3 regions of the Actinomadura luzonensis genome follow, and region 1 is predicted to be linked to each of the others. Evidence: riboswitches for the same ligand, from Rfam matches in the RefSeq annotation. Region 1 holds a riboswitch; each other region holds the start of a gene.
What was found. A riboswitch is a leader RNA that binds a small molecule or an ion and turns the genes downstream of it on or off. The one in region 1 is predicted to bind cyclic di-AMP.
Positions count from the first base shown of each region.

Region 2: it holds a riboswitch for cyclic di-AMP, as region 1 does, so the genes downstream of both, MF672_RS43925 (C40 family peptidase) here and MF672_RS09110 (C40 family peptidase) in region 1, are expected to answer to the same signal.
Region 3: it holds a riboswitch for cyclic di-AMP, as region 1 does, so the genes downstream of both, MF672_RS29670 (VldE C-terminal domain-containing protein) here and MF672_RS09110 (C40 family peptidase) in region 1, are expected to answer to the same signal.

Region 1 is NZ_JAKRKC020000001.1:1,926,991-1,934,264, reverse strand. Features, by position in the region: gene lysX (bifunctional lysylphosphatidylglycerol synthetase/lysine--tRNA ligase LysX) at 1-141, shown strand, start outside; gene MF672_RS09125 (NADP-dependent oxidoreductase) at 178-1,107, opposite strand; gene MF672_RS09120 (winged helix-turn-helix transcriptional regulator) at 1,184-1,588, shown strand; gene MF672_RS09115 (LuxR C-terminal-related transcriptional regulator) at 2,503-2,712, shown strand; gene MF672_RS09110 (C40 family peptidase) at 2,780-3,826, opposite strand; cyclic di-AMP (ydaO/yuaA leader) riboswitch at 3,832-3,983, opposite strand; gene MF672_RS09105 (amino-acid N-acetyltransferase) at 4,260-4,829, shown strand; gene MF672_RS09100 (RDD family protein) at 4,915-6,246, shown strand; gene MF672_RS09095 (RDD family protein) at 6,371-6,859, shown strand.
Region 2 is NZ_JAKRKC020000002.1:2,919,786-2,927,059, forward strand. Features, by position in the region: gene MF672_RS43910 (phosphotransferase family protein) at 1-779, opposite strand, end outside; gene MF672_RS43915 (NYN domain-containing protein) at 924-2,246, shown strand; gene MF672_RS43920 (C40 family peptidase) at 2,388-3,314, shown strand; cyclic di-AMP (ydaO/yuaA leader) riboswitch at 3,721-3,883, shown strand; gene MF672_RS43925 (C40 family peptidase) at 3,957-4,484, shown strand; gene MF672_RS43930 (basic secretory family protein) at 4,575-5,369, shown strand; gene MF672_RS43935 (M48 family metallopeptidase) at 5,383-6,906, shown strand; gene MF672_RS43940 (glycosyltransferase family 4 protein) at 6,927-7,274, shown strand, end outside.
Region 3 is NZ_JAKRKC020000001.1:6,267,938-6,275,211, reverse strand. Features, by position in the region: gene MF672_RS29680 (DeoR/GlpR family DNA-binding transcription regulator) at 1-75, shown strand, start outside; gene galT (galactose-1-phosphate uridylyltransferase) at 72-1,151, shown strand; cyclic di-AMP (ydaO/yuaA leader) riboswitch at 1,220-1,360, shown strand; gene MF672_RS29670 (VldE C-terminal domain-containing protein) at 1,368-2,354, shown strand; gene MF672_RS29665 (2'-5' RNA ligase family protein) at 2,501-3,121, shown strand; gene MF672_RS29660 (hypothetical protein) at 3,126-3,878, shown strand; gene MF672_RS29655 (DinB family protein) at 3,890-4,390, shown strand; gene MF672_RS29650 (ATP-binding protein) at 4,429-4,911, opposite strand; gene MF672_RS29645 (Sco1979 family transcriptional regulator) at 5,147-6,013, shown strand; gene tig (trigger factor) at 6,191-7,274, shown strand, end outside.

The sequences.
Region 1 (7,274 bases):
GAGGACTTCCTGACGGCCCTCGAGTACGGCATGCCGCCCACCGGCGGCATGGGCGCCGGCATCGACCGGATGATCATGGCGTTCACCGGCAAGAACATCCGCGAGACCATCCTGTTCCCCCTGGTCAAGCCCACCCAGTGAGCGCGGGGCGGGGCCTTCGAGGCCCCGCCCGCCTCCTCAGAGGGTCAGCACCAGCCGGCCGCGCACGCCGCCGGCGGCCAGCCGGGCGTGCGCCTCGGCGGCCCGCTCCAGCGGGTACGTCCCCGCCACCCTGGGCGTCAGCAGCCCGGCCTCCACCAGCCGGACGATCTCCCGCAACTGCGCCGGGTCGGCGCGGAAGAACACCGTCGCCACGTCGATGCCCCGCAGCCCGACGGGCGCCACGCCGGCCGTCAGCGTCACGAAGCGGCCGCCGTCGCGCACCGCGTCGAGGGCGGCCAGCCCCAGCACCGCCGCGTCCACCGCGGCGTCCGCGCCTCCCGGCACCGCGGCCCGCACCCGGTCGGCCAGGCCCTCGCCGCGCGGCACGAACCACTCGGCCCCGAGCTCGCGCACCAGCTCCTCGTCCGCCGCTCCCGCGACCGCCACGACCCGCAGGCCGCGCAGCCGGCCCAGCTCCACCAGGTGGCCGCCGACGGCGCCGGCCGCGCCGGTCACCAGCAGCGTCCCTCCGGGGGCGAGGCTCGCGCGGTCGAGCGCCTGCCAGGCGGTCAGCGTGTTGAGCGGGAGCGTCGCGGCGGCCACCGGGTCCACGCCGCGCGGGGCGGGCGCGACCGCGTCGGCGTCCAGGACGACGTACTCGGCCTGGGCCTTGACCGGGACCTCCAGGCGGGCGGCCAGGCCGATCACCGCCTCGCCCACCCGGAAACCGGCGCCCTCGCCGACCTGGTCCACGGTGCCGGCCGCGTCGAAGCCCAGCCCGTACGACTCCAGCCGCCGCGCCACCCCGTAGTCGGCCACGGTGCCGTCGGCGATGGCGAGGTCGAAGGGGTTCACCCCGGCGGCGGCCACCCGGATCCGCACCTGGCCGGGGCCCGCCTGCGGCACCGGCACCTCCACCAGCAGGGGAGCGCCGGAACCGCCGATCAGTGCACGCATGTTCGTCATGTCCGCGACCCTAGAAAGAGTTGCTCTCTTCTGGTAAGTAGGCACCTGAAAGTTCGTAACTCACCTTGGAGGGGCGATGGCCACGAGGACGGCGGCCGAGCGGCGCGAGGAGGCCCGGCAGGCGTTCGACGCGTACTTCGCCGAGTGCCCGTCGCGCAAGCTGCTCGACCGGCTCAGCGACAAATGGGTGACGCTGGTGCTGACCGCGCTGGAGGACGGGCCGCGCCGCTACAGCGACCTGGCCCGCCGCATCGCGGGCGTGAGCCAGAAGATGCTCACCCAGACGTTGCGCGGGCTGGAGCGCGACGGCCTGGTGACCCGGACGCTGACGCCGTCGGTGCCGGTGCGGGTCGACTACGCGCTGACGCCGCTGGGCGAGAGCCTCATGCCGCTGGTCTCGGCCATCAAGGGGTGGGCGGAGCGGCACATCGAGGACGTCGAGGAGGCCAGGCGGCGCTACGACGCCTGCCCCGGCGCGTGAAACGTTCAGCGATCCAGCCGCACCGGCAGCCGGGCGAGGCCGCGCAGCACCAGGGTCGGCTTGTACGGCGGCGCCGTTGGCGCCGGCGTCCCGCAGCCGGCGCCGGAGCTTCGCCAGGTCGCGGAAGTAGTCGCGAAACTCCCTTCCGGACCGGCCGCTTTCCGACTTCAGCTCGTCTGTAAGCATCGGGTCAAGGCTGCGCGCGACGGCTTCGTTCCATCCGCGGAAGCGGTCGTGATCTCTCGGCGGCACCCCCAGCAGCTCGGAGATCACCATGACCGGCAGGGGGCACACGAAACCGGAAACCAGGTCAGCCTCCTCCGGCAACGCCCCGATCAGCCCGGCCGTGCCGGCCTCGACGCGGGGCCGCGGCCGCTCGACCGTGCGCGGGGTGAACGCCCTGCTCACCAGCCCGGGTAACCTCGTGTGATCGGGCGGGTCCGGCCGGAGACACGACTCGACGGGTTGACCTGCGGCTCTGTGATCGGACGGTCGCGAACTGTGCCCGAATCGGGGGTCGCGGAGCATGGCCGCGCACAGCTCGTGACCGGTCAGGACGAGCAGCCCAGCGGGGGTGCGGACGATCGGCCCGCGCTCGCGCAGCGCCCGGTGGCGCGCATAGGGATCATCCAGAAAACCAGGGTCCGCGGGATCAAAACCCAGGACGTCCGCCGACCCGGGGAGAAGGGACCCGAACGCGTGGACTGATCATCCGGATCGGTCATCACGTGTCCAGGATCCGATCCGCATATGGCGAGTACGTCACATATACGGGATCATGTCAATAGCGCTCGTCAAGTGCTGGAATGGGTACGCTTGACGACCTTTCCGAGATGCGTTTACCGTCTGCGAGACGAGCGGCTTTGGCCCGTTGCGAGGTCCGAATTCTGGTCTGTTGGGGGGGAGGGCTCCCGATGGAAGTGCTCGAAGGCGTTGAGCTGAGCCACGCGGATCTGGCTTTACTCGGCGAGCTGGCCAAAGGCGTCACGGTAGATCGGGTGGGCAGACGTCTGGACATCAGCGGACGTACGGTACGCCGTCGGTTGCGCTGCATCTGCGACCGCATCGGCGTGGCCACGGCCATCGAGGCGGTCGCCTGGGCGGCGCGCCGACAGCTCATCTGACGGGACGCTTGGCACCGCGGCCCGGCGCTCAGGAAGCGGGCGTCCGGTGACCGCGGGCACGCGCCCGTCAGTCGGCGATGCGGACCGCGCCGGCGAAGGGCCGGTTCGCGAGGGAGGCCACCCGGACCACGTCACCCGTACGCGGGGCGTGCACCATCATGCCGCCGCCGATGTAGATGCCGACGTGGTGCAGGTCGCTGTAGAAGAAGACCAGGTCGCCGGGGCGCAGCTCCTCCCGCGAGATGTGCCGGCCGGCCGTCCACTGGTCGCCGGTGTAGTGCGGCAGGGAGATGCCCACACGCTGGAAGGCGGCCATGACCAGCCCCGAGCAGTCGTAGGAGCTCGGCCCCTCGGCGCCCCACACGTACGGCTTGAGCTGCTGCGTGAGCGCCCACCTCGCGGCCTCGGCCGCCTTGCCGGTGCCGGGGATGGGCAGGTTGACGCGCACCGCGCGGGTGCCCGGCTGCCCGGCCTCGCCGAGCGCGCGCCGGTAGAGGCTGCTCTCGGCCTTGGCCACCAGGCCGGTGATCTTGTCGCGCTTGGAGTCGAGGTCGGCGACGATGCGGCGCAGCTCCTCCATGCGGGTCTTGGCGCCGGCCTGGGCGCGGGTGGCCGCGTCCATGGCCTTGAGCAACTGGTTGACCTCTTCGCTCTGCTGGGTCTCCAGCGCGTACGTGGTGGCGGCCCGGTCGAGGAACTGCTCGGGGTTCTCCGACTGCGTGAAGGCGAGGGTGCGGCTGAGGCCGCCGGTGATGTAGGCGTTCTGGGCGAGCATGACCGCCTTGGCGCGCTTGGCGGCGAGATCGGCCTGGCTGTCGGCGAGCGTCTTCTGCGCGGCGTCGGCGGCCTTCTTGGCGGTCTTGTACTTCTCCCGCTGGCCGTTGTACTGCTCCGTCAGCGTCTCGATCTGCACGTGCAGCTTCTCGACCTTGTCGGACAGCTCCTTGAGCGAAGGCTTGGGCTCCGCGGACGCCGGGGCGCCGGTGACGGAGGTCAGGAGCGCGGCGACCGCGACGGCCGCCGCTCCGAGGCGGAACGGCCGCCGGAACCGTTCCACGGGGCGGGCGTCCCCGCCCGCCGACCTGTTGTCCCCACGCGTGCGCGTGCGCTTCACCAACCAGCTCCTTTCCTCGACGCCTACCGGGTTAGCTGACGGGTTCGGGCCGGAGCAGCCCTACCGAACGATTCGGATTCACCCCGGGTGATGGCGTGCGGCGGTCGCCATCGGCGGGTCCCCGGCTTCCCTCGCGGGAATTGGGCGTGTCTCCCGCGTGCGACACGCGGGGAACGTCGTCGCTGGACACTAATGCACTCCCGGTTCCTGCTCAACCAGAACTGCTTGATCTGTTGAGGTTTCACAACTGAAGGGTCACAAGGTGATCTCGTGATCAAGCGTACAGAAGGAACTTTATGTCCTCTTTGCCCTTGGTTCTAACGGGCGGAGGTGGAGGCCGGACCTGCCCGAGGATGTCCCGTAAGTGACGCAGGAGGGGGACAGGCGAGGGAGATAAGTCCGAGCCGTAATGACATCTGTACTCTGGAGAGCCATGGAGCAGGTGGCCGAACTGACAGTGCCCGAGACCGCGGTGGTGGTCCGGCGTGCCCGCACGCCCGACGTCCGCGAGATCAGGCGCCTGGTCGACACCTACGCGGGCGCGGGTCCCCGGCTCCTGGAGAAGACCACGGTGACGCTGTACGAGGACGTACAGGAGTTCTGGGTGGCCGACCTCGGCGGGCGGGTCGCCGGCTGCGGCGCCCTCCACGTCCTGTGGGAGGACCTCGCCGAGGTCCGCACGGTCGCCGTCGATCCGGAGTGCCGGGGCAAGGGCATCGGCCACCGGATCGTCGAGGCACTCATACAGCAGGCGAAGGATCTGGGTCTGCGACGTGTATTCTGTCTGACTTTTGAGGTCGACTTCTTCGCGAGACACGGCTTCCGTCCCATCCAGGGGACACCGGTCTCACCCGAGGTCTACGCAGAACTGCTGGCCTCGTACGACGAGGGAGTGGCGGAGTTCCTCGACCTGGAGCACGTCAAGCCGAACACCCTGGGCAACACCCGCATGCTGCTCCATCTGACATCGGGTGACGCGGACCTTGACCACTTGGAAAGGTGATTGTTGATACCTATGTCGATACGTTGGGCAGCACAGGCATGTGCCCTGACACGTGCCACATGCGCACGCGAAGCGAGGTGACACGGTGAGCACCGGACAGCCGCCGTATCCGCAAGACGAATCCGGCGAGAACTCCGCGCCTGGCAATCCCCAGTACGGCCAGCCCCCCTACGGCCAGCAGAACCAGGGCCGCCACCCCGGCGAGCCCGACCCTGACGCCACGGTCGTCGGCTACCGCGCCGACGACGCCTTCGGCGGCCAGTCCCCCTACGGCCAGCAGCAAGGTCAGTACGGCCAGCAGGGACAGCAGGGGCAGTACGGCCAGCAGCCCCAGCAGGGGCAGCAGGGCTACGGCCAGCAGGGGCAGTACGGCCAGCAGCAGCAGCAGTACGGCCAGCAGCCGCAGTCCCAGCCCGGCTACGGCCAGCAGCAGGGCTACGGCCAGCAGCCCCAGTACGGGCAGCAGCCGCAGTCCCAGCCGGACTACGGCCAGCAGGGCTACGGCCAGCAGCAGTACGGCCAGCAGCAGGGCTACGGCCAGCAGCCCGGCTCCCAGCCGGGTTACGGCCAGCAGCCGTCCTCGGGCCAGTACGGCACGCAGCCCGACTACGGCCAGCAGGGCTACGGCCAGCAGCAGTACGGCCAGCAGCCCCAGTCGCAGCCGGACTACGGCCAGTACGGCCAGCAGCCGCAGTCCCAGCCGGACTACGGCCAGGGCTACGGCCAGCAGCAGCAGTCGCAGCCCGGCTACGGCCAGCCCGGCCAGTACGCCCAGCCGGGCCAATACGGCGACCAGCAGTACGGCCAGCAGCAGTACGGCCAGCAGGGCTACGGCCCGCAGCAGTACGGTCAGCCCGGCTACGGCCAGCCCGGTTACGGCCCCGGGCCGGTGGGCGTCCAGCCTCCCGGCGCGCCCGCCCCGCTCGCCGAGTGGTGGCAGCGCCTGGTGGCCAGGCTCATCGACGGCGTCATCCTGGCGATCATCAACTTCGTCGTCGGCCTGATCCTGGGCATCTTCTTCGTGGCCAGCTACAGCTCGCTCGACGGCAGCACCAGCGGGATCGGCTCGTCCTTCCTGGCGAGCATCCTGGCGGCCGTCGTGGCGGGTCTGCTCTGGATCGCCTACGACTACTTCCTGCTGAAGATGAGCGGGCAGACCGTCGGCAAGATGGTGATGGGCATCAAGGTGGTCCCCGTGGGCCAGCCGATGCCGGTCAAGGGCCTGTCCAACGACGCCGCGCTCAAGCGGGCCGGCGGCACGTGGGGCTGGTGGGTGCTGAACGCGATCCCGATCCTCGGCTGGCTGTTCGCCTACGCCGGTGTCGCGGTCAACGGCGCCTCCCAGCTCTGGGACAAGCCGCTGCAGCAGACGTTCGCCGACAAGTTCGCGCGCACGGTGGTCGTGAAGATCAAATAGTCCCGTGCGGGACGTCAACAGGGGCCGGCTTCGCGCCGGCCCCTATTGTTTGCCCGCCCGGCCGTACCAGAATGGTGAGACCTGCACTCCCCGAAGGGGCCACCGATGACGCGAGGTGGAGGTTATGGCCGGGACGGCGCCGCGAGCGGACACGCGGCCGGCGGAATGGTGGGAACGACTCGGTGCCCGGCTGATTGAGGGTCTCGTCTTCGGGGTCATCTATTACATTCTGTTCATCACGCTCTGGGGCGTCTTTCGAACTGTCGGCGTCCTGGAGGCGTTCGGCGGGCGGCTGCCCGGCATGGGCGCCTGGCTGGCCGCCGGAGCCGCTTATACGGGCTACGACTGGTGGGCCCATTCCCGGGGCGGCCGCACGTTCGGCAAGACGATCATGCGGATTCACCTGGTCCCGGACGAGCCGGCGCCCGGCGCGGCGCTGAAACGGGCGCTGGTCTATCCGGGCCCGCTCATGCTGGTGGGCATTCCGGTGGTCAATCTCCTGGCCGGAATGTTGCTGTTCGGCGTGGGCCTGCTCATCCTGATCGACAAGCCGCTGGAGCGCGGTCCGCACGACCGGCTGGCCGGAACGCGCGTGGTAAAAGATCTTCGCTGAGCGGGGCGTACCTGGGCGGATGCCTTTTCGCAAAATTTTCGCTTGATCCGGTAAGGAGCCTGGAGAGACTGGCATTAGGCTATGGGGCGTCCGGGTTGCCGGGTGTTGGCGCCCCTGCGACGCGCAGGGCATGTGTGTGCCGCTATGGTCAGGTGCGGGCGGTTCCCGCCGTACGCTGCACGGGGGTCACGCTCCTCCAGGCAGCGGACCCGGGCGCATATAGCGCCCCCGAAACCCCGTCAGCCGTGGAGGCGAGGACGAATGGAAGCCGTAACAGACGTATTGTCAGCGCTCATCCCCCCGGTCGTGGTCGCCGGAGCCTTCATCTTTGGCGTAGTGAAGTTGGTCCGCCACGAGGGGCCCGGGCGGCGTCCTAAGGCTCAGGAGCCGGCCGAGAAGCAGAACTGATCGGCCA
Region 2 (7,274 bases), on a different contig from region 1:
ATCCAGGAGAGGTCCAGCTCGCGCGGCGCCACGGCGGCCATCTCCCAGTCGAGCACCGCGACCGGGACGAAGTCGCGGAACATCAGGTTGCCGATCCTGGCGTCGCCCCAGCACAGCACGTCCGGGCCCGGCTGCTCCGGCCAGTGCGCCTCCAGCCAGGCGAAGGCCCGCTCCAGCAGCGGGATCGGGCGCCTGCCGTGCGCCCACTCGTAGTAGGCGTACTGGGCGTCCACGTGGGCGCGCAGCCCGGCGGGCCCGGCGAGCGCCAGCTCCGCCGCGCTGAACGCCGTCCCGTGCAGCGCCGCCACGACGCCCACGCTCGCCTCCTGCAGCCTCCGCTGCTCCTCGGGCGACGCCTCGCAGAGCCAGCCGCCGAACGTGTAGGGCAGCACGTCGGGCGGCACCAGCCCGTCGGCGCGCTCCATGACGAAGAACGGGCTGCCGAGCGGCCCCGGGTCGGGCTCGAACCACAACGTCCTCGGTGCTGGGATTCCAGCTTTTTCCCTGGCCAGCCGCATGATCTCGAACTGCGACCGCAGATCGTAGGAGGGGAAGACTGGAACAGCTTCTCCCGCGGGCGCCAGCCGCGCCACGCAGCGGGTTCGCCGTCCGCCCCAGGCCGCGGTGAAGAACAGGGTCTCGCTCGACATGCCGTTGTCGGTGGGCCGGGCCAGCTCGGACACGGTGGCGTCCCCGCCGACCCGGCCGCGCAGCCACGCGGTCACCTGCTCGCGCAGTTCTCCCAGGTCGCGGGTGGAGGTGCGCATCTGCTCCGTCACGGTGGGCCTCCCAGACGAACATCCGCCGTTCACCTGTCGTACACCCCCAACCAAGCGCTCGTCCATACACGGGTGGCCGTTACGGTCAGGTACGCGGCAGCCGTACCCTTGTCTGAAAGGGCATGTCACGAAGGGACAAGTGGGATGAGTTCAGCGGGTGAAGGCCTGTCTCGCCCGCTTCCCGAGCAGGTGCGGCTCAATGTCGTCGACCTGGCGGCCACGGTTCTCGGGACGATGCCCCCTGCCACGATCCCGCCGCCCCTCCGGGGCATCGCCAAGTTCGAGGCCCGCAAACGGGCCAAACTCGGCAGCGCGCCCATCGCCGCGCAGCTCGAGAACGACAAGAAGTTCCGCGAGCTGGTCGCCGAGTCGGTGGCCGCCGGCTGGCCCGAGCTGGTGTCCTCGCTGGCCGACGGCGTCATCCCGCCCGCCGCCGACCCCGTGCTGGTGGCCGCGGCGGCCTACCTCACCCGGCCGCCCGGCTGGGAGGAGATGATCGAGCTCGCCCGCAGCGACCTCGCGCAGTCCGCCGTGGCCGCCGAGGGCTCCGAGCGCGAGGAGGTCGTCTCCCGGCTGCGCGAGCAGCTCGCCGCGCAGAAGAGCGCCGCCAAGGAGGAGTCCGACCGGCTGCGCGAGCAGCTCAAGCTGGCCCGCGCGGAGAACTCCGACCTGCGCCGCAAGCTCCACGACGCCCGCGAGCGGGCCAAGGCCGCCGTGGCCCGCGCCGAGGAGATGGAGCGCGCGGCCGAGGAGGCGCGCACCGCCGCCGTGGCCGCGGGCAGCGCGGGGGAGTCCGAGCTGCGGCGGCTGCGCGAGCGGCTGTCGGACGTGGAGAAGCAGCTCGAAGCCTCCCGCCGGGCCGCCCGCGAGGGCCGCAGCCTGGAGGACGCCCGCATCCGGGTGCTGCTCGACGCGCTCCAGGACGCCTCCGCCGGGCTGCGCAGGGAGCTCGGGCTGCCCACCACCATCAGCCGGCCCGCCGACTCCGTCACCGCCCACACCGGCGAGCGGCCGGGGGTGCGCGGCGTGCCCGCGCGGGCGCTGGCCGACGACGACCCGCAGCTCCTCGACCAGCTTCTCGCGGTGCCGCAGGTCCACCTCATCATCGACGGCTACAACGTCACCAAGACCGGCTACGGCACGCTCACGCTCGCCGACCAGCGCAACCGGCTCATGACCGGGCTCGGCGGGCTGGCCGCGCAGACCCGGGTCGAGGTGACGGTCGTCTTCGACGGGGCCGAGCTCAACGCCCCGGTGCAGGTCGTGGCGCCGCGCGGGGTGCGGGTGCTGTTCAGCGACCCGGGCGAGATCGCCGACGACCTCATCCGGCAACTCGTGCGCGCCGAGCCGCCGGGGCGGGCCATCGCCGTCGTGTCCTCCGACCGCGAGGTGGCCGAGTCGGTGCGGCGCATGGGCGCCAGACCCGTTCCGTCTGCTTTGCTGCTGCGTCGCCTGGGTCGCGCCTAGATTACGACTTGCTCGTTTTGGGCGTTCGGGTGAGACCCCACGCGCCACTTCTGTACTATTCGCCCCAGATGTTTACCCCTGGGAGGCGACGCAGTGAGGTTTGGCCGGGTACCGGTGGCCGCGGGGATCGCGTTCGGACTGGTGCTTGCACCCACGGGAGCCGCGGTCGCTGATCCCAAGCCCACGCTCGCCCAGGCCAAGGCCAAGCTGGAGAAGCTCAACGACAAGGCGGACAAGGTCGTCGACCGCTACAACACCGCCACCGAGCGCTACAAGGCCGCCAAGAGCGCCTACACCAAGCTCAACGAGAGCTACAAGCGCAAGCTGGCCACCGTCGCCGACCTGCGCGCCCAGGTCATCACCATGGCGGTCGACAGCTACCAGCTCGGCGGCGACGTCACGTCCCTGCCGGGCTTCCTCGGCTCCGACGACCCCGACGACTTCCTCGCCCGGCTCGCGCTGGCCGGCCAGGTCTCCAAGGAGCGGGCCGAGAAGCTGAGCGCCTTCGACCGGGAGAACCGCGGGCTGAAGACCGAGCGTGACAAGGCCGAGAAGGCGCTGGAGTCGGCCGACGAGGAGCGCGACGGGGTCGAGAAGGAACGCTCGGAGATCCTCAAGCTGATCGCCGAGCAGAAGAAGCTGCTGAACAAGCTGAACGCCTACAAGGCCGGCAACCCGAACAGCACCGGCGTCAAGTACACCGGCTCCGCCTCGGGCAGCGCCGCCGCCGCGCTGCGCTTCGCCTTCGCCCAGGTCGGCAAGCCGTACGTGTTCGGCGGGACGGGCCCGGGCGGCTGGGACTGCTCGGGGCTCACGCAGGCGAGCTGGCGGGCCGCGGGCGTGTCGCTGCCGCGCACGACCTGGCAGCAGTGGGCCTGGGGGGCGAGCCGGCGGGTGAGCCTGGACGCGCTGCAGCCCGGCGACCTCATCTTCAGCGAGGGGCTGGGCCACGTCAGCATGTACGCGGGCAACGGGCAGATCGTGCACGCCCCGCAGACGGGCGACGTCGTCAAGATCGTCAAGCTCTCGTCGTACGGCCGGTCCCTGGTCGGCGCCATCCGGCCCTGAGCCCGGATCGCCCGCGTTCCGGGCTGTCGCCTGACTGGTTTCGGTCCCATCAGACCCGTGTCTCCCGGGGGTCTCGTGGGAGCGTGCCCACGTGTCAGCCCTGTGACAGGTGTGACAAAAGTGACAATTGGTACCTTACAGCGGCGTGTGCCGGGAATTGTGAGAAGGGTCACATTTAGGTAACGGAACCTGGTGTTCCAGCAGGGGTTTCGATTCTGACTCGACCCCCTGTCTGATCTTGACAAGCTGACTGGCGTTTTGCCGTTCCTTGACCTTCGGCGTAACTTCTGGCGTCGCAGCGGCACGCCATGTCGCGGCAACCTCCATCGGTTCCCCCCGATGTGTGACAGATAGACAATCCGCCGGTCGCCCCCGCATCCCCATGCGCGCGAAGACGCGCTTCCAGGGCGGCGACCTGCCGAATCCGTGCAGCCAGGAGGCACGGAGCCGGGGACCCATCGATCCCGTTCGCCAGGGATCAGGGGTGAATCGGCGCCACCGCGGCGCCGTAGGGCTACTTCCAGGCCCGAATCCGTCAGCTAACCCGGTAGGCGTTCGTGGAAGACTCAAGGAGAAATCCTGTCTACCTCCCCTCTCAACCCCCGTCTGTCCCGCCTTGCCCTCAGCGGCGCGGCGCTCACCATGACCGTGACGGCCGGAGGTGTGATCCTCCATGCCCCCGCGGCCCAGGCGGCGGCGGCAAGCGACACCTCCACGGCCTCCACGGCCCGCACGACCACGTCGGCGAAGACCACCCGGTCGGCGAGAACGACCAGGTCGGCCAGGGCCGCCAAGGCCGCCCGGCAACAGGCGAGGGCCCACCGGGCCGTCGCCGTGGCCAAGAACCAGATCGGTGACCCGTACCGCTACGGCGGCACCGGCCCCGGCTCGTTCGACTGCTCCGGACTCGTCCAGTACGCCTGGAGGAAGGCCGGGGTCAGGCTCCCTCGCGTGGCGAGCAGCCAGTTCGCCCGCATCAGGACGAAGGTCTCGTGGAAGCACCTCAAGCCAGGCGACCTGATGTTCTTCAACGGGCTCGGCCACGTGGGCATGTACGTCGGCAAGGGCAGAATGATCCATTCGCCGCGGACAGGCGAACGGGTACGCATCGACAAGCTGAGCGGATGGCGCAGGTCGTCGTTCGTGGGCGCGGTCCGTCCCGGCATGTGACACGGCCCCGCCACGATCCCCGCGAGGGGATCGGGCGGGGCTGTCCCCTTCCCGCCCCCGGCCGCCCCGCCCCCGCTAGCATCGGGCAACGTGTCCGAGCAGGTGAGCCGACGAGCCGCGACGGGCGCCCTCCTGCTCCTCGCCCTCGTCCCCGCCGCGAGCGCGGCCGTCCCCCGCGCGTTGTGGCCGGGGGAGACCGTCACGGCACGCGGGGCCCGCTCCGTGGTCGTCGGGCACGGCACGCCGGCCGCGACGCTCGCCGAGCTGGCGCGGCGGGCCGACACCGCCGCCCTCCGGGTCGCGGACGTCCTCGGCGAGCCGGTACGGCCCCTGGTCGTCGTCCCGGCGAGCGCCGCCGAGGCGGCCCGGCTGGTCGGCGCCGGGCCCGTGGCCGGCCTGGCCGCCCTCGCCGACGGCGACCGCGTCATCGTCGTCCCGGACGCCTTCGCCCGCCTCAACCCCACCGGCAGGGACGTCGTGCTCACCCACGAGCTCACCCACGTGGCCGCCGGCACCGACCGCCTGCCCCCCTGGCTGTACGAGGGGTTCGCCGACTACGTCGGCTACCGCGACGCCGGGCTGCCCGTGCCGGTCGCCGCCGCCGAACTGGCCGGCGAGGTCCGGGCCGGACGCCTGCCCGGCGAATTGCCCGGACCCGCGGCTTTCGCGGCGGACGGGCGCGACCCGGCGCGGCTCGCGCGGGCGTACCAGGAGGCGTGGCTGGCGTGTCGCTTCCTCGCGGACCGGTTCAGTGAGGGGACCCTGGTACGGCTCTACCGTGCAGCCCAGGCGACGGGCGTCGAGCGGGCGCTCGCCCCGCTGGGGCTCTCCGTGGCCACGCTGACGGCGCGGTGGCGCGGGTACGTGCGGGAACAGCTCGGGTAGGAAGGGGAGGCGGATGAGCGAACGACGGGAGACCGGCGACCCGGCGGCACCCGCGAACACGACCCGGACCGGCGGGAACCGGGCCGGCGGGAACCGGGCCGGCGCGCACGACGCCGTGAGTGGCGGGCGCGGGGCCGTGAGCGGCAGGGGCCGGGCCCGCAGGGACGAGGCCGTGAGCCGCAGGGGCCGGGCCCGCGGGGACGAGGCCGTGAGCGGCGGGGACCGGGCCGTGAGCGGCGCTCCCGCCTACGAGGGCAAGCCCGTCGCCGATCGCCTCTGCGACGACGACGGCCGCCTGCGCCGCCAGGCCGCGCTCGCCCTGGCCGCCCTCGCCGCCGTCCTGCTCGCCGTGGCCGGCCTCACCACTCCCTGGACCACTCCCTGGACCACTCTGGCCGCCGCCCCGCCCGACCCGTCGCGCGACTTCAGCGCCGCCGAGATCGCCCGCTCCCGGGCGTTCGACGCCGCCACGAGCCTGCCGGGCCATCTGTCGCTGGCCCTGACGCTGCTCGTCGCCGCCGTCCTGATCGCCACCCCGCTCGGCGCGCGGGCCGTCGAGCGGCTGCGCGGCCCGTGGTGGCTGCGGGTGGTCTGCGGCGTCGTGGTCGTCTCCGCGTTCACCACGCTGGTCCGCTGGCCCCTCGGGATGTGGTTCGAGACGATCCTGCGCGCGTACGGCCTGTCCACCCAGGACTGGGCGTCCTGGACCGGTGACCGGCTGAAGAACGCGGCCGTGGAGACGTTCCTGCTCTGCCTGGCGCTGGTCGTCCTGGTGGCGCTGGCGCGCCGCGTGCGGCGGTGGTGGATCCCGGCGGCGGCGGGCGCGTTCGTCCTGACGGTGGCGGCCTCGTTCGTCTATCCCGTGGTGTTCGAGCCGATGTTCAACGACTTCACCCCCATGCGCGAGGGCCCGCTGCGCGCGGACCTGCTGGCCATGGCCGCGCGGGACGGCGTCCCGGTGCGGGACGTGCTGGTGGCCGACGCCTCGCGGCGCACGACGGCGCTGAACGCCTACGTCTCCGGCTTCGGCGCGACGCGCCGCATCGTCGTCCACGACACGCTGCTGCGCGCCCCGCGGCAGGAGGTCGCGCTGGTGGTGGCGCACGAGCTGGGGCACGCCGAGCGGGACGACGTCCTGCACGGCACGATCGTCGCGGCCCTCGGCTCGGCGCTGGGCGCCGTCCTGCTGTTCCTGGTCTTCGAGGCGGTGCGCCGGAGGGCCGGCGTCGGCTCGATCGCCGACCCCCGCGCGGTCGGGGCGGTCATCGGCCTGATGAGCCTCGGCGCCCTGCTCCTCGGCCCCGTCGAGAACGTCGTCAGCCGGCAGGTCGAGGCCCGGGCCGATCTGCACGCGCTGGAGCTGACGAGGGACCCGGCGACGTTCGTGGCCATGCAGAGACGCTTCGCCGTGGCCAATATTTCCGACTTGTCGCCTGATGCGGTGGAATATGTGCTCTATGCCTCCCATCCCTCCGGTCCCGAGCGGATCGCCACGGCCCGCGCGTGGGCGAGACTGAACGGCGTCCCCGTGCCGTGACGGGGGCCGAGACAGGCGCGCTGCCGAAGGTGGTCATCGTCACGAACGACTTCCCGCCGCGGCCGGGCGGCATCCAGTCGTTCGTGCACGGGCTGGCGCTCCGCACGCCCGGCGTGGCGGTGTACGCGCCCGCCTGGCCGGGCTGCGAGGAGTTCGACCGGCGTCAGCCGTACCCCGTGGTGCGGCACCCCACCCGGCTCATGCTGCCGACCCCCGCCGTGGCCCGCCGCGCCGCCCGGCTGGTGGCCGAGCACGGGGCGCGGACCGTCGTGTTCGGGGCGGCGGCCCCGCTCGGCCTGCTCGCGCCGCACCTGCGCCGGGCGGGCGCGCGGCGCGTGGTCATGCTCACCCACGGCCACGAGGCGTCG
Region 3 (7,274 bases), 4.3 Mb from region 1:
CTGCCGCAGGACGCACGCACCGAGCTGGCCGACCGGGCCGGAGAACTCATCATCGCGGAAGAGGGCTCGCTTTGAAGCGCACCATCACCCACCTGGCCGACGGCCGGGAGCTCATCTACTTCGACCGGCGCGACGACGCCGACCGCAGCGCGGTGGACCGGCGCGAGCTGGGCCCCCGGCCGGTGGCCTCCGAGCTGCGCTACGACCCGCTGACGGAGGAGTGGGTCGCGATCGCCGGGCACCGGCAGACGCGGACGTTCCAGCCGACGGGCACGGCCGCCGAGTGCCCGCTGTGCCCGTCGAGGGAGGGCCGGTCGACGGAGATCCCGGCGGACGACTACGACGTGGTGGTCTTCGAGAACCGTTTCCCCTCCTTCTCCCGAAATTTCGGGACTTATGAGGAGGTCGGCGGCCTCAGCGCGGTCCGTCCCGGCGCCGGCCGCTGCGAGGTCGTCTGCTTCACCTCCGACCACGACTCCAGCTTCTCCCGCCTGTCCGACGACCGTGTCGAGCTGGTCATGGAGGCGTGGGCCGACCGCACCGCGGAGCTGTCCGGCATCGAGGGCGTGGAGCAGGTGTTCTGCTTCGAGAACCGGGGCTCGGAGATCGGCATCACGCTCGCGCACCCGCACGGGCAGATCTACGCCTACCCGTACGTCACCCCGCGCACCAAGCTGCACCTCGGCGCGGCCGCCCGGCACCGGGGGGCGGGCAACCTGTTCGCCGACGTCCTCGCCGCCGAGCGGGCGGCGGGCACCCGCGTCGTGACCGCGAACGAGCACTGGACGGCGTTCGTGCCGGCCGCCGCGCGCTGGCCGTTCGAGGTGCACGTGTATCCGCACCGGCAGGTGCCCGACCTGCCCGCGCTGAGCGACGCCGAGCGGGCCGCGTTCGCGCCGCTCTACACCTCGGTGCTGCGGGCCTTCGACGGGTTGTTCGGCGTGGTGATGCCGTACATCTCGGCCTGGCACCAGGCGCCCGTGCGTGAGGGGCGCGACCTGGCGTACCTGCACCTGGAGCTGTTCAGCATCAGGCGGGCGCCGGAGAAGCTGAAGTACCTGGCGGGGTCGGAGTCGGCGATGGGCGCCTTCGTCAACGACGTGCTGCCGGAGGAGGCGGCGCGCCTGCTCCGATCACAACTTGATCACTAATGGATTTCTACTTGGGGTCGCATGACTCGTGATCTACCATTAATATCCCCATATGTACCGGCGGTAACAGCCGTTGCACGCCTAATCCCGGGCGCGTCGCCCGGGAGCCGGGGACCCACCGCACCTGGGGTGAATCCACTTCGGTGGTAGGGACGACACTCTCACGCCCGAACCCGTCAGCTAACCCGGCCGGCTCAGGGAGAGGAACATCAGCACGTGGCGGCTCCGTCCCCCGCGCCCCTTGCCATCAGCCTGGTGACCGGCCTCGTCACCGTCCTCGCCACCCTCGCCGTCCTCCCGGCGGCTCCGGCCCTCGCCGGGGCACGGACGGCGGCCGCCGCGCCGAAGCCCGAGGAGTCGGAGCTGCGGGCCCAGCTCAAGCAGCTCAACACCAAGGTCGACAAGCTCATCGAGCAGTACAACCTCAAGCGCGTCGAGCTGGCCAAGGCCCAGGAGGCCGCGAGCGCCGCCAAGGAGCGCCTGGCCGCCGCCGAGCGCACGCTGGCCGCCTCTGAGCAGCGCGTCGCCGAGCTCGCCCGCCTCCGCTACCAGAACGGCAACCCCCCGGTGCCGGGCTTCATGCTGGACGGCGCCAGCGCGGCCGTGCTCGGGCAGCTCATCACCGAGCAGGAGGCGCTGGTCCAGGGCGTGGCCAAGGCCCGCGACGAGAAGAAGAAGGCCGCCGCCGAGGCCCAGGCGCTGGCGACCAGGATCCGCGGCGACGCGGCCACGGTCGCCGAGCAGCGGAAGAAGGCCGAGGACGTCATCGACGACATCAAGGAGAAGCTGGCCGACCTCGTCCCGTACGGCACCGGCCGCAACTCCGACGGAAGCTGGGCCCCCGAGCTGCCCTCAGGGACGGACAACATCACCCCGCGCACCCGCCTCATGCGCGCGCAGGTGGAGAAGAACTTCGCGCTGCCGTTCAGCGTGGGCTGCTTCCGCGCCGGCTCCAGCGGCGAGCACCCGCTCGGCCGGGCCTGCGACTTCATGATGAGCTCCGGCGGCACCATGCCCACCGCCGCCGACAGCGCCCTCGGCGACCGCATCGCCGCCTGGGCCCTGCAGAACCAGGACAAGCTCGGCATCAAGTACGTGATCTGGAAGCAGCGCATCAACTCGGGCTCCGGCTGGCGCGCGATGTCCGACCGCGGCAGCGTCACCGAGAACCACTACGACCACGTCCACATCTCGATGAACTGAGATTCCGGACATCGAGGGGCCCGCCCCGAGGCCCGGTCCCTGCCGTCCGGCGTGATCGTCCTGCACGTCACGCCGCCCCGCTCCTGACCCGCCGGGCGGCTGGGAGAATGGCGGCGTCCCGGAGCAGGCCGAAGGAGGTGCCGCCGGTGGCGGACGAGGTACGCGCGCACTGGTGGCCGCGCGAGGGCTGGCGCCCCGGCCGGCTGGCCTGCACCTGGCACCTGACCTTCGAACGCGCTCCCCGCCTGCACCGCCTGGCGGAGCGCTACCAGGAGGCGCTGGCGCGGGTGCCCGGCCACCACCCGGTCCCGGTCCGCTGGCTGCACCTGACCATGCAGTCCGTGGGCTGGGCGGACGAGGTGCCGCCCACGCGCCTCGACGCCGTGGCGGCGGCGGTCGCCGTGCGGCTGCGGCGGCTCCCGCCGTTCACGCTGACCTTCCACCGGGCGGCGGTGGCCGGGGAAGGGGTGGTCCTGGAGCCGGCGCCCGCCGACGCGGTGCGCCGCCTCAGGGACGAGGTCCGGGCCGGGATCGCCGCCGTGACGCCGGTGCCGGAGCCGGCGGGGGGCTTCTGGCCGCACGTCAGCCTCACCTACGCGGGCGCCCCGGGGTCGGCCGGGCCGTACGAGGAGGCGCTGCGCGCCGTGACCGCCGGCCCCGCCGAGGTCGAGGTGGACCGGGTGGCGCTGATCGTCCAGGAGCGGGTGCTCGCCCCCGAGTGGGTCTACAGGTGGACGACCCGCGCCGAGGCCCGGCTGGGCGGGTGATCCGGTGGGCACGCCGCTGTTCGCGGACGACCCGATCGCGCGCCCGCTCACCTATCCCGGCCGGATCCCGGCGACCTCGGGCGTGCTGTTCGACGCGGCGTACCTGCCGCTGCGCCCCGCCGCCGGGCGCGGCCCGGAGGAGTGGGAGGCGGGCGGCCGGAGCCTCGCCGCGCTCCTGGCCGGCGGCGGGTTCGCGCCGATGGCCGAGCGTCATCCGGTGGCCGCGGTCGGCTCGAACGCCGCGCCCGGCCAGCTGCTGCGCAAGTTCCGCGGCCACGCCGTGCGCCCGGTCGTGCCGATGACGCTCGCCGACGTCCCCGGTGTCGCGCCGGGGGTGTCGGCGCACGTCAGCAGGTGGGGCTACGTGCCCGCCGCGCCGATCGGCACGCCGGGGGAGACCTCCCGGCTGTTCGTGCTCTGGCTGGACGAGCGCCAGCTCGCCGCCCTCGACCTCACCGAGCCCAACTACGAGCGCCGCCTCCTGGACCGGCCCGTCACGCTGGAGTCCGGCCTGCGCCGCCCGCCCGTCTCGGTCTACACCGGCAGGCACGGCTGCCTGGCCGGCCCCGGGGGCGCGCCCCGGCGGCTCGCCCCGCAACGCGTCCTGATCCAGGACCTCCTCGACGCCTCGCCGGAGCTGCGCCGCCTGTGCGGCGGCACGCCCGAGGACTTCGTCGGCAAGGTACGGGACGACGGCGTGCGCGAGGCGGTCTGCCGCGTCCTGCAGACCGGACACCGTGCTCAGAGCGCGCGATAAGGTCGGATCCCGTGACAGACTCCCGTATCCCGCCCCCGCTCACCGGGGACGAGCGCACCGTGCTCGGCAACTGGCTCGAATGGCACCGCGCCACCCTCGTCTACAAATGCGAGGGCCTGAGCGACGAGCAGCTGCGCCTGCGCAGCGCGCCGCCGTCCACGCTCTCCCTGCTCGGGCTGGTCCGGCACATGGCGCACGTCGAGCGCGCGTGGTTCCGCCGCGTGCTGAACGGCGAGGACGTCCCCAAGCTGTGGGACAAGGACCGCGACAACGACGCCGACTTCAACGAGGTCGACACCGCCTCGGTGGAGGAGGCGTTCGCGACCTGGCGCGACGAGGTCGAGCGGGCCCGCGCGATCTCCGCCGCCAAGCCCCTGGAGGCCGTGGGCGACCGCAACGGCCGCGAGTGCACGCACCGCTGGATCCTGGTCCACATGATCGAGGAGTACGCCCGCCACAACGGCCACGCCGACCTGCTGCGCGAGCGCATCGACGGCGCGACGGGCGACTGACGGGGGACTGACGGGAGACAGGCGGCCGGGGAGGCCGGTCAGGACTCGGTGCGGAACAGCGCCCAGACGGCCTTGCCGCCCCGGGCCAGCCGGTCCCAGCCCCAGCTCTGGCTGTAGGTCTCGACGATGTAGAGCCCGCGGCCGTTCTCGGAGATGAAGTCGGGCTCCTTGCGGCGCGGCACCTCGTCGCTCGGGTCGGCCACGGCCAGCAGCACGTGGGGCGTGACCCGCATGAGCAGCAGCTCGATCTCGCGCCGCCCGGAGGCCCGCATCGCGTAGCGGACCGCGTTCGTCACCAGCTCCGAGACCACGAGGGCGGCGTCGTCGCTCAGGTCGTTCAGCCCCCAGCCCCTGAGGGTGGAGCGGGTGACGTCCCTGGCGGTCTTCACCGAGTCGGCCTGGAAGGGCAGCGGGCACGAGGTGGTGAACGACTTGCCGGCGTGCCCCATGAGCAACCGGTCGAAGCCGACCTCGCGGGTGATCTGCAGGCAATCGGCAGTGGCCAGAGGGTCCTCTACCATGCCGCCGATACCTCCCCGTAAAGCCTTGGTTAGTGCATGTTTGGCCCAATATGCACTAAGCCATCATGGGTCACGACGGCGGCGGCTGCAAGACCCAAATGCACGTGCAGACGCAATGTGCAGTAGCAAGCACCGTTTTACGGGTTGTCAGCAGCGAATCGGACACCCGGCTGAGACCTTGTCATACCAGGCGATGTGGTGTCACTGTGTGGTGCGGACCTTGATAGGAGGCACAGTGACGCAGAACCAGCCGGGTTCCGGGCCGACGGCGCTGCGCATCCTCCTGGGCTCCCAGCTGCGCAAGCTCAGGGAGGCGAAGAACGTCACTCGCGAGGAGGCGGGCCACCTCATCCGGGGCTCCGAATCCAAGATCAGCCGCATGGAGCTGGGCCGGGTGGGGTTCAAGGAGCGCGACGTGGCCGACCTGCTGACCCTGTACGGGGTCGTGGACCAGCAAGCCCGCTCCGCCGTGCTCGACCTGGTCGCCACCGCCAACGAGCCGGGCTGGTGGCACCGGTTCAACGACGTCCTGCCCACGTGGTTCCAGGCGTACGTCGGCCTCGAGGAGGCCGCCACCAGGATCAGGACCTACGAGGTCCAGTTCGTGCCAGGGCTGCTGCAGACCAAGGAGTACGCCAGGGCGGTGGTGACCGCCGGCGCGGCGGGCATCGGCGCCGAGGAGATCTCCAGGAGGGTGGATCTCCGGCTGGAGCGCCAGAGGATCTTCGACCGGCCGGACGGGCCGGTCTTCTGGGCCGTGATCGACGAGGCGGCGCTCCGCCGCCCCATCGGCGGCGCCGAGGTGATGAAGGCTCAGCTGGAGCACCTCGTCGACCTCATGCGCCAGCCGAACATCACGATCCAGATCATGCCCTTCAGCTTCGGCGGGCACAGCGCGGAGGGAGGGGCGTTCAGCATCCTGCGCTTCCCCGACCCCGACCTGCCGGACGTGGTGTACGTCGAACAGCTCGCCAGCGCCCTCTACCTGGACAAGCGCGAGGACGTGGACCGATACAGCGAGGTCATGGAGCGGCTGTGCGCCGTCAGCACCACGCCGGACGAGACGACCGAGCTGCTGCGGACGATCGCGGACGAGTTCTGACAATGCTATGACCGCGCGGACGTCGTGGTTGGGTGTGCATCTGCCCTAGACTGGACCACCGGCGTTGGATGCCGCCGTGGCGGAGCATGCCCAACACCGCACATGTGGGCGCGGCGCGTGAGCCGACCGAATGGACGCGCCCGCGATCACTCGTAGCTTGATCAAGGAGACCATTCCGTGAAGACCGCTGTCGAGGAGCTCAGCCCCACGCGGGTCAAGCTCACTGTCGAGGTGCCGTTCGACGAGCTGCGCCCGAGCATGGATGCGGCGTACAAGAAGGTCGCGCAGCAGGTGCGCGTCCCCGGGTTCCGGCCTGGCAAGGTCCCGGCCCGCATCATCGAGCAGCGCTTCGGCCGGGCGGTCGTCCTGGAGGAGACCCTCAACGACGCCGTGCCCAAGCTGTACGGCCAGGCCGTCGACGAGGCCGACGTGTTCCCGGTCAGCCAGCCTGACATCGAGGTCACGAAGATCGACGACGGTGAGCAGATCGAGTTCACCGCCGAGGTCGACATCCGGCCCAACTTCGACGTGCCCGACTACCAGGGCATCGAGGTCACCGTCGACTCCGCCGAGGTCACCGACGAGGACGTCGACGCCCAGCTCGACGCGCTGCGCCAGCGTTTCGCCACGCTGACCGGCGTCGAGCGGCCCGCGGCCCGCGGCGACTACGTCGTGATGGACCTGCGCGCCGAGATCGACGGCAAGAACATCGAGGAGCAGGCCGCCAGCGAGGTGTCCTACGAGGTCGGCGCCGGCTCGGTGCTCCAGGGCCTCGACGACGCCCTGGAGGGCATGTCCGCGGGCGAGGAGAAGAGCTTCACGACCGAGCTGGTCGGCGGCGAGAACGCCGGCGAGCAGGCCGAGGTCATCATCAACGTCAAGTCGGTCAAGGAGAAGGTGCTGCCCGAGCTTGACGACGAGTTCGCCCAGCTCGCCAGCGAGTTCGACACGCTCGACGAGCTCAAGACCAGCATCCGCGAGCAGGCCCGCCGCAACAAGCTCATCGACCAGGTCGTGCAGACCCGGGAGAAGGCGCTCGACGCGCTGCTCGACCAGATCGACATCCCGCTGCCCGACAGCGCGCTCAAGGCCGAGATCGACGCCCGCAAGCACAACCTCGACCACCAGATCGCCGAGAGCGGCCTGAGCCGCGAGGCCTTCTTCCGCCTCTACCAGACGACGGAGGAGGAGCGCTTCGCGGAGTTCGACAAGAACTCCGCCCGCGCGCTCAAGGTCGGCTTCGTGCTCGACAAAATCGTCA